2 regions of the Streptomyces sp. NPDC057694 genome follow, and region 1 is predicted to be linked to the other one. Evidence: riboswitches for the same ligand, from Rfam matches in the RefSeq annotation. Region 1 holds a riboswitch; the other holds the start of a gene.
What was found. Region 1 has a riboswitch for cyclic di-AMP ahead of ACFVDP_RS25025 (M23 family metallopeptidase). Riboswitches for the same ligand answer to the same signal wherever they lie in the genome.

Region 1 (4,887 bases):
GACGCGGCGGCCGTGCGCGCCTTCTACGAGAAGCACGTACGCCCGGCCACCGCCACCGCCGTGGTGGTCGGTGACCTCACGGGCGTCGACCTCGACGGCCTGCTCGCCGACACGCTCGGCGCCTGGACCGGGAACACCGCGGAGGCGCGTCCCGTCCCGCCCGTCACGGCCGACGACACCGGCCGCGTCGTCATCGTGGACCGTCCGGGCGCGGTGCAGACGCAATTGCTGATCGGCCGCATCGGACCCGACAAGCACGACCGGGTGTGGGCTGCGCAGATCCTCGGCACGTACTGCCTGGGCGGCACCCTCACCTCGCGCCTGGACCGCGTCCTGCGCGAGGAGAAGGGCTACACCTACGGGGTGCGGTCCTTCGCGCAGGTGCTGCGCTCGGCGCCGGACGGGACGGGCGCCGCGATGCTCGCCATCAGCGGTTCCGTGGACACCCCGAACACCGGTCCCGCGCTCGACGACCTGTGGAAGGTGCTGCGCACGCTGGCCGCCGAGGGACTGACGGACGCCGAACGGGACACGGCCGTGCAGAACCTGGTGGGGGTGGCTCCCCTCAAGTTCGAGACCGCCGCGAACGTCGCGGGAACCCTCGCCGACCAGGTCGAGCAGCACCTGCCCGACGACTTCCAGGCCCGCCTGTACCGCCAGCTCGCCGACACGGGCACCGTGGAAGCCACGGCGGCGGTCGTGAACGCCTTCCCGGCGGACCGCCTGGTGACGATCCTCGTGGGCGACGCCGCGCAGATCGAGGAGCCGGTCAGGGCGCTCGGCATCGGTGAAGTGACCGTGGTCTCCGGCTGATCGGGACACGTCGAGCCGCACCGCCTCGGAGCCCCGGTGACCGCGAGGTCACCGGGGCTCCGTCGTGTCCGTGATGTCGCTCACGTACGCAAACGCGATCGCCACGCTTCGTAAATGTCCGAAATGGTGCGGAGGTTGCCTGTCTGCCCTGTGGCATGCGCGACAAAAGCCGGGATCCGTTTGTTGATTAAAAGATGTCCCGCTTAGCGTCGGTCCGGCTGTCCGCCGCACCCGTGCCGCGCCCGCGTCACCGGGCAGCCATCGCCGAGTCCCCCATGGCGCGAGCCAGGGGAGCCGGGGACCCACCGCAGTCCCTGGGGTGAATCGGACCCCTCCCGCAAGGAGTGGCCCGTAGGAGACCTTCCTGCTCCGAACCCGTCAGCTAACCCGGTAGGCGAGAGGGAAGGAAAGGATCAGCCTCTTCATGGCGTTCACCCGTGCCACCGGGAAGCACCGTCGTCCGAGCCGCATCACGCGTACCACCGCGCAGGTCGCGAGTGTCGCCGCGCTCACCACGACCGGTGTCGTCGGAGGCCTCGCCGCCCCCGCGCTCGCCGCGGACACCGCGGCCCCAGAGCAGAACAACCTGACGCAGGCCATCTCCATCGGCGACTCCCTCGCCGACCAGATCGACGCCCAGGCCACCGCCCAGAAGAAGGCCGCCGACGCGGCCGCCGCCAAGGAGAAGGCGGAGGCCGAGGCCAAGAAGCGGGCCGAGGAGGCCAAGCGCAAGGCCGAGGAGAAGGCCAAGAAGGAGCGCGAGGCCAAGGAGCGCGCCGCCCGTGAGGCCGAGCGCAAGCGCCTCAACTCCTTCGTGGCGCCCATCTCCGGCTCGTACGTCTCCACCGCCTACAAGGCGAGCAGCGGCCTGTGGTCCTCCGGCAGCCACACGGGCATCGACTTCCACGCCGCCAGCGGCACCGCGGTCCACGCCGTGGGCTCCGGCACCGTCGTCGAGGCCGGCTGGGGCGGCGCCTACGGCAACAACATCGTCATCAAGATGAACGACGGTACGTACACCCAGTACGGTCACCTGTCGTCCATCGGAGTCTCGGTCGGCCAGTCGGTCACCCCGGGCCAGCAGATAGCCCTCTCCGGCGCCACCGGCAACGCGACGGGCCCGCACCTCCACTTCGAGGCCCGCACCGGCCCCGACTACGGCTCGGACATCGACCCCGTCGCGTACCTGCGCTCGCACGGCGTGAACGTCTGACGCACTCCCGCAGCATCGCCCGAAAGCCCCGGCTCGCCGAGCCGGGGCTTTCGCGTTGCCTGTCCTGAGCAGACCGCCGGTGTCCAAAAAATATCCCTGGATTCCGGGCTGCCGTCGGAAATTCAAGCGCGGTGGAATAGAGTCGTTGGGCAAGCGCGCTGACCGGACGTCAATCGTGCTTGTACGGGCGTCAATCGACCGCGTTTCGCGGGGATTAAGGCGGAGGTCGGGTCATGCGCATTCCCGCGCACTCGGTATGCACGGCGATCCGTGACGACATCGTCGCGGGTGTCTACGAGCGCGGCGGCAGGCTCACCGAGGAGCTGCTCGCGCGGCGCTACGGTGTCTCGCGCGTCCCGGTCCGTGAGGCGCTGCGCACCCTGGAGGCGGAAGGGTTCGTCGTCACGCGGCGGCACGCGGGCGCCTGCGTCGCCGAGCCCACCGAGCAGGAGGCCGCCGACCTCCTGGAGATCCGCATGCTGCTCGAACCGCTGGGTGCGGCCCGCGCGGCCCAGCGCCGCACCGAAGCCCACCTCAAAGTGCTGCGCGGCCTGGTCAGGCTGGGGCAGGAGCGCTCCAGGCGGGGGCAGAGCGAGGACCTGCGCTCGCTGGGCAGCTGGTTCCACGAGACGCTCGCGCAGGCCTCCGGCAGCCCCGGACTGATCACCCTGCTCACCCAGCTGCGGCACAAGATCGCATGGATGTACGCGGTCGAGACCCCGGGCCGGCCCGCCGAATCCTGGTCCGAGCACGGTGCCATCGTCGACGCCGTGGCCCGCGGTGACGCCGAGCGGGCCCGCGTCCTGACGGCCCAGCACGCCGAGCGCGCGACGGCGGCGCACCGACTGCGCGTCCCGCGCGCGGGCGAGCGTGTGAGGACTTCGCAACATCCCGTAAACACGGCGGGGCTCCAGCATTAACAGGGGCACCGTATACAAAGAAGTACACAATTCGCGGAATGGGTCGCGACCTGTTTTCCGCTGCCCTTTTTAGTGCCGCATTCGGCGCCGTTGATTTCCCCTGCGCTTTCCGGGGTGCGGAAATTCCGTCGAGCGGTAAAAGGGTGCACAGTGCCGTCGAGACAAAAAACGACGGAGCCGCGCGCTCCGGGGGGAAACGCGCGGCTCCGTCGAAAGACGCTGTGGGGTCAGACGGTCTCGGGAAGCTCCTCGAGCCCCTCGGCGACCAGCTTGGCCAGACGGTCGAGCGCGGCGTCCGCGCCCTCGGCGTCGGAGGCCAGCACGATCTCCTCGCCGCCCTGGGCGCCCAGGCCCAGCACCGCGAGCATGGAGGCGGCGTTGACGGGGTTGCCGTCGGCCTTGGCGATCGTCACGGGGACGCCGGCCGCCGTGGCCGCGCGGACGAAGATGGAGGCGGGACGGGCGTGGAGGCCCTCGGCCCAGCCGACGTTGACGCGGCGCTCAGCCATGTGATGCTGCCCTTCAGGTGTCTCACAGTTGTCTAGACCATTCTCACACACCGTGGTCCGTGCTCGACGCGGACCCACGTCCCGTACGCGCACGGCCCTTCGGCCTCCTTCAGCCTGCCTCCCACGCGCGCGGGCCGCGACCCGTAAGACGGCGACACGCGCCCCCTCCGTCTGTCGGTGCTCGGCCCTACCCTTGCGGCATGGAGACCCCGTCGGACCGGCACGCCTACCCCGCCCACTGGGAGGCCGACGTGGTGCTGCGCGACGGCGGCACCGCCCGGATCAGGCCCATCACCACCGCGGACGCCGAGCGGCTGACCAGCTTCTACGAGCAGGTCTCGGACGAGTCGAAGTACTACCGCTTCTTCGCGCCCTACCCGCGCCTGTCCGCCAAGGACGTGCACCGCTTCACCCATCACGACTACGTGGACCGGGTCGGTCTCGCCGCCACCGTGGGCGGCGAGTTCATCGCGACGGTCCGCTACGACCGGATCAACGCGCACGGGATGCCCGCCTCCGCCCCGGCCGACGAGGCCGAGGTCGCCTTCCTGGTCCAGGACGCCCATCAGGGGCGCGGTGTCGCGTCCGCCCTTCTGGAGCACATCGCGGCCGTCGCGCGTGAGCGCGGCATCCGCCGGTTCGCCGCCGAGGTGCTGCCCGCCAACACCAAGATGATCAAGGTGTTCCGGGACGCCGGATACACACAGAAGCGCAGCTTCGAGGACGGCGTCGTCCGCCTGGAGTTCGACATCGAGCCCACCGAGGCGTCCCTCGCCGTGCAGCACGCGCGCGAGCAGCGCGCCGAGGCCCGCTCCGTGCAGCGCCTGCTCGCCCCCGGCTCCGTCGCCGTGATCGGCGTGGGACGCACGGCCGGAGGAGTGGGCCGCAGCGTTCTCGGCAACCTCAAGGACGCCGGCTTCACCGGCCGCCTCTACGCCGTGAACAAGGCGTTCCCGACCGACGTCATCGAGGGCAGCGGCGTCGACGGGGTGCCCGCCCACCGCTCCGTGGGCGACATCGACCCGGCCGAGCACGTGGACCTGGCCGTCGTCGCCGTGCCCGCGCCGCAGGTCCCCGAGGTCGTCGCCGAATGCGGCGCCCGCGGGGTGCAGGGCCTGGTCGTCGTCTCCGCCGGATACGCCGAGAGCGGCGCCGAGGGCCGGGAGCGCCAGCGCGAACTCGTCCGCCAGGCACGCACCTACGGGATGCGCATCATCGGGCCGAACGCGTTCGGGGTGGTCAACACCTCTCCTGAAGTACGGCTCAACGCCTCGCTCGCCCCCGAGATGCCCCGCGCGGGACGCATCGGCCTGTTCGCCCAGTCCGGCGCCATCGGCATCGCCCTGCTGTCCCGGCTGCACCGCAGGGGCGGCGGCGTCACCGGAGTCACGGGCGTCTCCACGTTCGTCTCGGCGGGCAACCGCGCCGACGT
Region 2 (4,887 bases), on a different contig from region 1:
TACGTGATGTACGTCCTGTACATTTTTTACAGGGGCGGCGTCCACCGCGCCCGGATCGCCATTGGAGGCACCATGACCCGCCCGTCCGGCCGTTATGTCCTGCCCGAGTTCACCGAGCGCACCGCGTCGGGCCAGCGCACGCTCGACCCCTACTCCAAGCTCCTGGAAGAGCGCATCGTCTTCCTCGGGACACCGATCGACGACACCTCGGCGAACGATGTGATGGCGCAGCTGATGCACCTCGAGTACACGGCGCCGGAGCGGGACATCTCGCTGTACATCAACTCCCCCGGCGGCTCGTTCAGCGCGATGACGGCGATCTACGACACGATGCAGTACGTCAGTTGCGAGGTGGAGACGACCTGTCTGGGACAGGCCGCGTCCGTCGCCGCGGTGCTGCTGGCCGCGGGAGCGCCGGGCAAGCGGATGATGCTCCCCGGCTCGCGCGTGGTGCTCGACCAGCCCGCGCTGCCGGAGCCGGCCCAGGGACAGCCCACGGACCTGGAGATCCAGGCCCGGGAAATCATGCGCACGCGGGCGCAGTTGGAGGAGCTGCTCGCACGCCACTCGGGCCGGCCGACGGAGCGGATCAGCGCGGACATCGAGCGGGACACCGTACTCACGGCCCAACAGGCCCTGGAATACGGCCTGGTGGATCACGTCCTGCAGAACCGCAAGAACACGCACGGCGCACCGGGCGCGAGGTGAGGCGGCCGTGTATCCACCGGAACTGCCGCCGCTGCCCGCGCTGACCCGCGCCGAGTGCGAGCTGGTGGACAGCTATCTGGCCGTGGTCGATCTGCTGGCGCGCATCAACCCCGCGCGCGGCGACGACACGTATCGGGGCCTGCGCGCGGCCCAGGCGCTGGTCAGCCGGGCGACGGCGCTCCGGGACGCCCTGACCCTGATGCACCAGCGGGGCGAGAGCCGGGTGCACGCGGCGACCCTGGAGCGGGCGCTGCGCGTTCTGGACGGGGAGAGGCGAACACGGGCAGTCACTTTGCCGCCAGAAAACGTCACCTGACGGACAGTTGAAGTCGTCCGACGTCCTTTGGCGGCCAAGTCGTCCGCGTCCCCTGCGAAACGGCCCAGATGGGGTACCGCCGGATGGCGTAGATGTGCGTAGACCCTGAAGACCGTAAGAGTTGCGCGACGGCGGTAGGCGCATCCCGGAATTTTCGGTTCCGCCCCTGGTGCGGGCATGGTCGCGGCTGGCCGCCGGTTCCCGAAAGCCGCACTGTCCACCTGAACGGGTCAAGCGTGAGGAGCCTCACTTACCGCCGGTTCAGCTCGGCTTTCGCCTCAGAGGTGGGTCAAGATCCCTTCCGACGACAAGCCCCCGCCACCGCGGCGGGGCGGTCCGTGCGGACGCCGAGTCCTGCCGCCGCCCGGATGCCAGGTCGACAGGAGTGGATCGGCAGGAGTGGAGGACCCAGGCACGACGGGCCGCCGCAGCAGCCGCTGCGAGCAGTCCTTGGGGTGAAGCCGCGTCCCGCGGCCGGGCATCTTCGCCAGCCCGAACCCGACAGGTCATCCTTCGCAGGCGGCTGACGAAGGGTTGCGCATGTCCGCGCTCAATCGTGTCCCCTCGCTGCTGACCCGGGCCGGCACCGCCTCGGCCCTGACCCTCGCCGTCGCGAGCGCCGGGCTCATGGTCCCCGGTGCCGCGCCCGAGGCGTCGGCGGCCGTGGCCTCGACCAAGGCACTCCAGGTCGCGGCCTCGAAGAAGGGAGCGCCGTACAAGTGGGGCGCCACCGGGCCGCGCCGGTTCGACTGCTCGGGCCTCACGCTCTACTCGTTCAAGCGGGCGGGCAAGAAGCTGCCCCGCACCGCCGCGCAGCAGTACAACAAGACCCGCCATGTCTCCGCATCCCACCGCAAGCGTGGTGACCTGGTCTTCTTCCACTCCGGCCGGAGCGTCTACCACGTCGGCATCTACGCCGGTAAGGGACGCATGTGGCACTCCCCGAAGACCGGGGACGTGGTGAAGCTGCAGAAGATCTGGACCAAGAGCGTCTGGTACGGCCGGGTGCGCTGACCCGGCACCGTCGCCCCCTTTTCATGGTGGCGGGCCGGGCGCCAGGCCCGCCACCATGCCTCGACCGGCCGGAAGGGGTTACCTGGAGAGCATGGACGAACGGAACGAGACGCCCCTGGAGCGAGCCGACCGGAACTTCGGCGAGCTTCTGCAGGAACTCCGTGTCACGCAGACCGGGGTGCAGTTCCTGTTCGCCTTTCTCCTCACGCTCGCTTTCACCCAGCGCTTTCCCGCACTCGACACGGTGCAGCGCGCCGTCTATGTGACGACGCTGCTCCTCGCGGTCGTGGCGGCCGCGCTGCTGATGGCGCCCGCGGCGCTGCACCGGGTGCTGTTCCAGCTGGGGGCGAAGTCCCGGATCGTACGGGTCTCGTCGCGGCTCGCCGCCTGCGGCATGGCCGCGCTCGCCCTCGCGCTCACGGGTTCGGTGCTGCTCGTGGTCGATGTGACGGTCGGCCGGGGCGGCGGCATCGCCGCGGGCGCCGGAACGTTCCTGGTGTGCGTGGGGCTGTGGGGGGTTCTTCCCGGGCTCCTGCGCCGGTCCCTGGCCGGGCGGGCAGCGCCCCCGGACGACGAGGCGTCCGGCTGACCCGCGCTCAGCGGCTGGCCGGGCGGATGTCTCCGCCGGCCGCGGTGCTCTTCCAGGGCAGTGCGATCCACACCGTCTTGCCGCCCTCGGGCGTCGGACAGACCGAGAGTCTGCCGCCGCACTCGGCCGTGAGACAGCGGATGATGACCATGCCGCGCCCATTGTCCTGCTGCACCGCGGCGGGCAGCCGCTTGGGGTAGCGGGGATGGCTGTCGGTGACGCCGATCCGCAGCCGCTCGTCCCGCTCCAGTTCCAGCTCGACGGTGAAGGTGGGGGACAGACCGCGGGTGTGCTGCACCGCGTTCGTCGCGAGTTCGGAGACGATCAGCCGGACCGTGTCGGCGGTGTCGCCGTCACCCGGCATGCCCCACTCCGTCAGCACGTTGCTCACGTACCTCCGGGCCGTCGAGACCGACGCGGGATCGCTCGGCAGTGTTACTGATGCTTCCTGGTGGTCTGCCATGGCGAAGTCGTCCCTTTCCTGTCGGGGCCGCTCGACCGCCCGCCGCGGATCCTTCATTCACCGGCCCCGGCTACTGCTTCGCGCCAGCGTGCCACTTGGATGCGCTTCCAGGGTGGCGATCCCCCAAGATATGCATATATCTGTCGCTCGAAGCGGTGAACTCTGCGACGGTAGCCCGTATTTGGGCGAGCGAACGCCGGTTCCTCTACCGTCTGCTCTGGAGCCGTCCCCGACGGGCCGGGAGGGAGAACGGCCAGGCGGCCTGAGGACCAGAGGAGTCAGCATGAAGTACGGTCCCGCGGTACGTCGCCGCAAGCTGGGTGCCGAATTGCGCGCACTGCGCGTGGGCGCCGGGCTCACCAGTGGTGAGGCCGCGCGACTCGTCGGATGGCACCAGTCGAAGGTGAGCCGGATCGAGACAGGACGAAGCGGCGTGAAGGCATCGGACGTACTCCGTCTGCTCGACGCCTTCGACGCGAAGGACCCACAACTACGCCAACTCGTGGTGGCGTTGGCGGGGGCGGAGGATGCCGGCGGGCATCACTGGTGGCACGCGTACCGCGGGCTGCTGCCGCCCACGTACCGCGACTTCATCAGTCTGGAGTCGCAGGCGTGCCGGATCAGGACGCTGGAGACCAGTGTGATGCCGGGCCTGCTGCAGACGAAGGAGTACGCCTACGCGGTGACGCGATCCGTACTGGGCGGCATGGCCGAGCGACATATCGAGGCACTGGTGGAGGTGCGTCTCGCACGCCAGGAGGTGTTGCGCGCACAGACCCCCCTGCAGTTGACGGCCATCCTCGACGAGGCGGTACTGCGACGCGAGGTGGGCGGAAAAGGCATTCTGCAAAGGCAATTGGCACATTTGGCCGAGGTGGCCCGGATGCCGCATGTCCGGATTCAGGTGCTTCCCTTCTCGGCAGGTGGGCACATCGGCATCACCGGGCCTTTCGTTGTGTTCTCATTTCCGAACACAACTGATCTGGATGTGGTTGTTCTCGACCATTTGACGAGTAGTCTCTACCTCGAGCGGAAAGAAGACCTCAAGGCGTACACGGACGCCTTCGAAGCTCTTCAGGGGCACGCTCTTTCGCCCGAGGACTCGCTGGAGTTCATCGCACAGATCGCCGGATAGCCGGGTGTGCGGGGTCGCCGACGCTCCGTCACGCTCCGGCCTGCGTCAGGGAGGCACCATGAATGCACTGCCTCGGTACGTTTCCGACAGCATGTCGCTGAGCGGCGCACGGTGGCGGCGCAGCAGCCGCAGCACGGGCGCCAACAACTGCGTCGAGGCGGCCCCCTTGCCTTCGGGGCCCGCGGCCGGCCTGCTGGCCGTCCGCGATTCCAAGAACACGGCGGGACCCGCCGTGCTCTTCGCTCCCTCCGCCTGGGAAGAGTTCGTCAGCTCCCTGCGCTGACCGCGCCCCGGGGAGCCGTTCGGCCGATCACCCGCACCGCCTCGGCGAGCTGCTCGTCGGTGAGGTCGGCGCGGGCGGTCAGCCGCAGTCGTGAGACGCCGTCCGGCACGGACGGCGGACGGAAACAGCCCACCGCCAGTCCCGCCGCCCGGCAGGCCGCGGCCCAGCGCACCGCATCGTCGGGCGAGGGTGCGCGCACCGAGACCACCGCCGCTTCCGGGCGGACGGCCGACAGGCCCTCATCCGCGAGGAGTTGATGCAGCGTCGCCGCGACCTCACGGGCCCGTGTCGCCCGCCGGGGTTCGCGGCGCAGCAGACGCAGCGCCGCGAGCGCGGCGCCGACGGCGGCCGGAGCGAGGCCGGTGTCGAAGATGAACGT

Region 2: another riboswitch for cyclic di-AMP. It lies ahead of ACFVDP_RS13690 (C40 family peptidase); the one in region 1 lies ahead of ACFVDP_RS25025 (M23 family metallopeptidase).

Annotation. Positions count from the first base shown of each region.
Region 1 is NZ_JBHVIX010000012.1:127,783-132,669, reverse strand. It holds gene ACFVDP_RS25030 (M16 family metallopeptidase) at 1-813, shown strand, start outside; cyclic di-AMP (ydaO/yuaA leader) riboswitch at 1,066-1,225, shown strand; gene ACFVDP_RS25025 (M23 family metallopeptidase) at 1,238-2,026, shown strand; gene ACFVDP_RS25020 (GntR family transcriptional regulator) at 2,260-2,946, shown strand; gene ACFVDP_RS25015 (HPr family phosphocarrier protein) at 3,174-3,455, opposite strand; gene ACFVDP_RS25010 (GNAT family N-acetyltransferase) at 3,656-4,887, shown strand, end outside.
Region 2 is NZ_JBHVIX010000004.1:335,591-340,477, forward strand. It holds gene ACFVDP_RS13680 (ATP-dependent Clp protease proteolytic subunit) at 73-708, shown strand; gene ACFVDP_RS13685 (hypothetical protein) at 716-1,024, shown strand; cyclic di-AMP (ydaO/yuaA leader) riboswitch at 1,360-1,561, shown strand; gene ACFVDP_RS13690 (C40 family peptidase) at 1,565-2,038, shown strand; gene ACFVDP_RS13695 (DUF6328 family protein) at 2,130-2,627, shown strand; gene ACFVDP_RS13700 (ATP-binding protein) at 2,635-3,090, opposite strand; gene ACFVDP_RS13705 (helix-turn-helix domain-containing protein) at 3,374-4,225, shown strand; gene ACFVDP_RS13710 (DUF397 domain-containing protein) at 4,284-4,508, shown strand; gene ACFVDP_RS13715 (8-amino-7-oxononanoate synthase) at 4,492-4,887, opposite strand, start outside.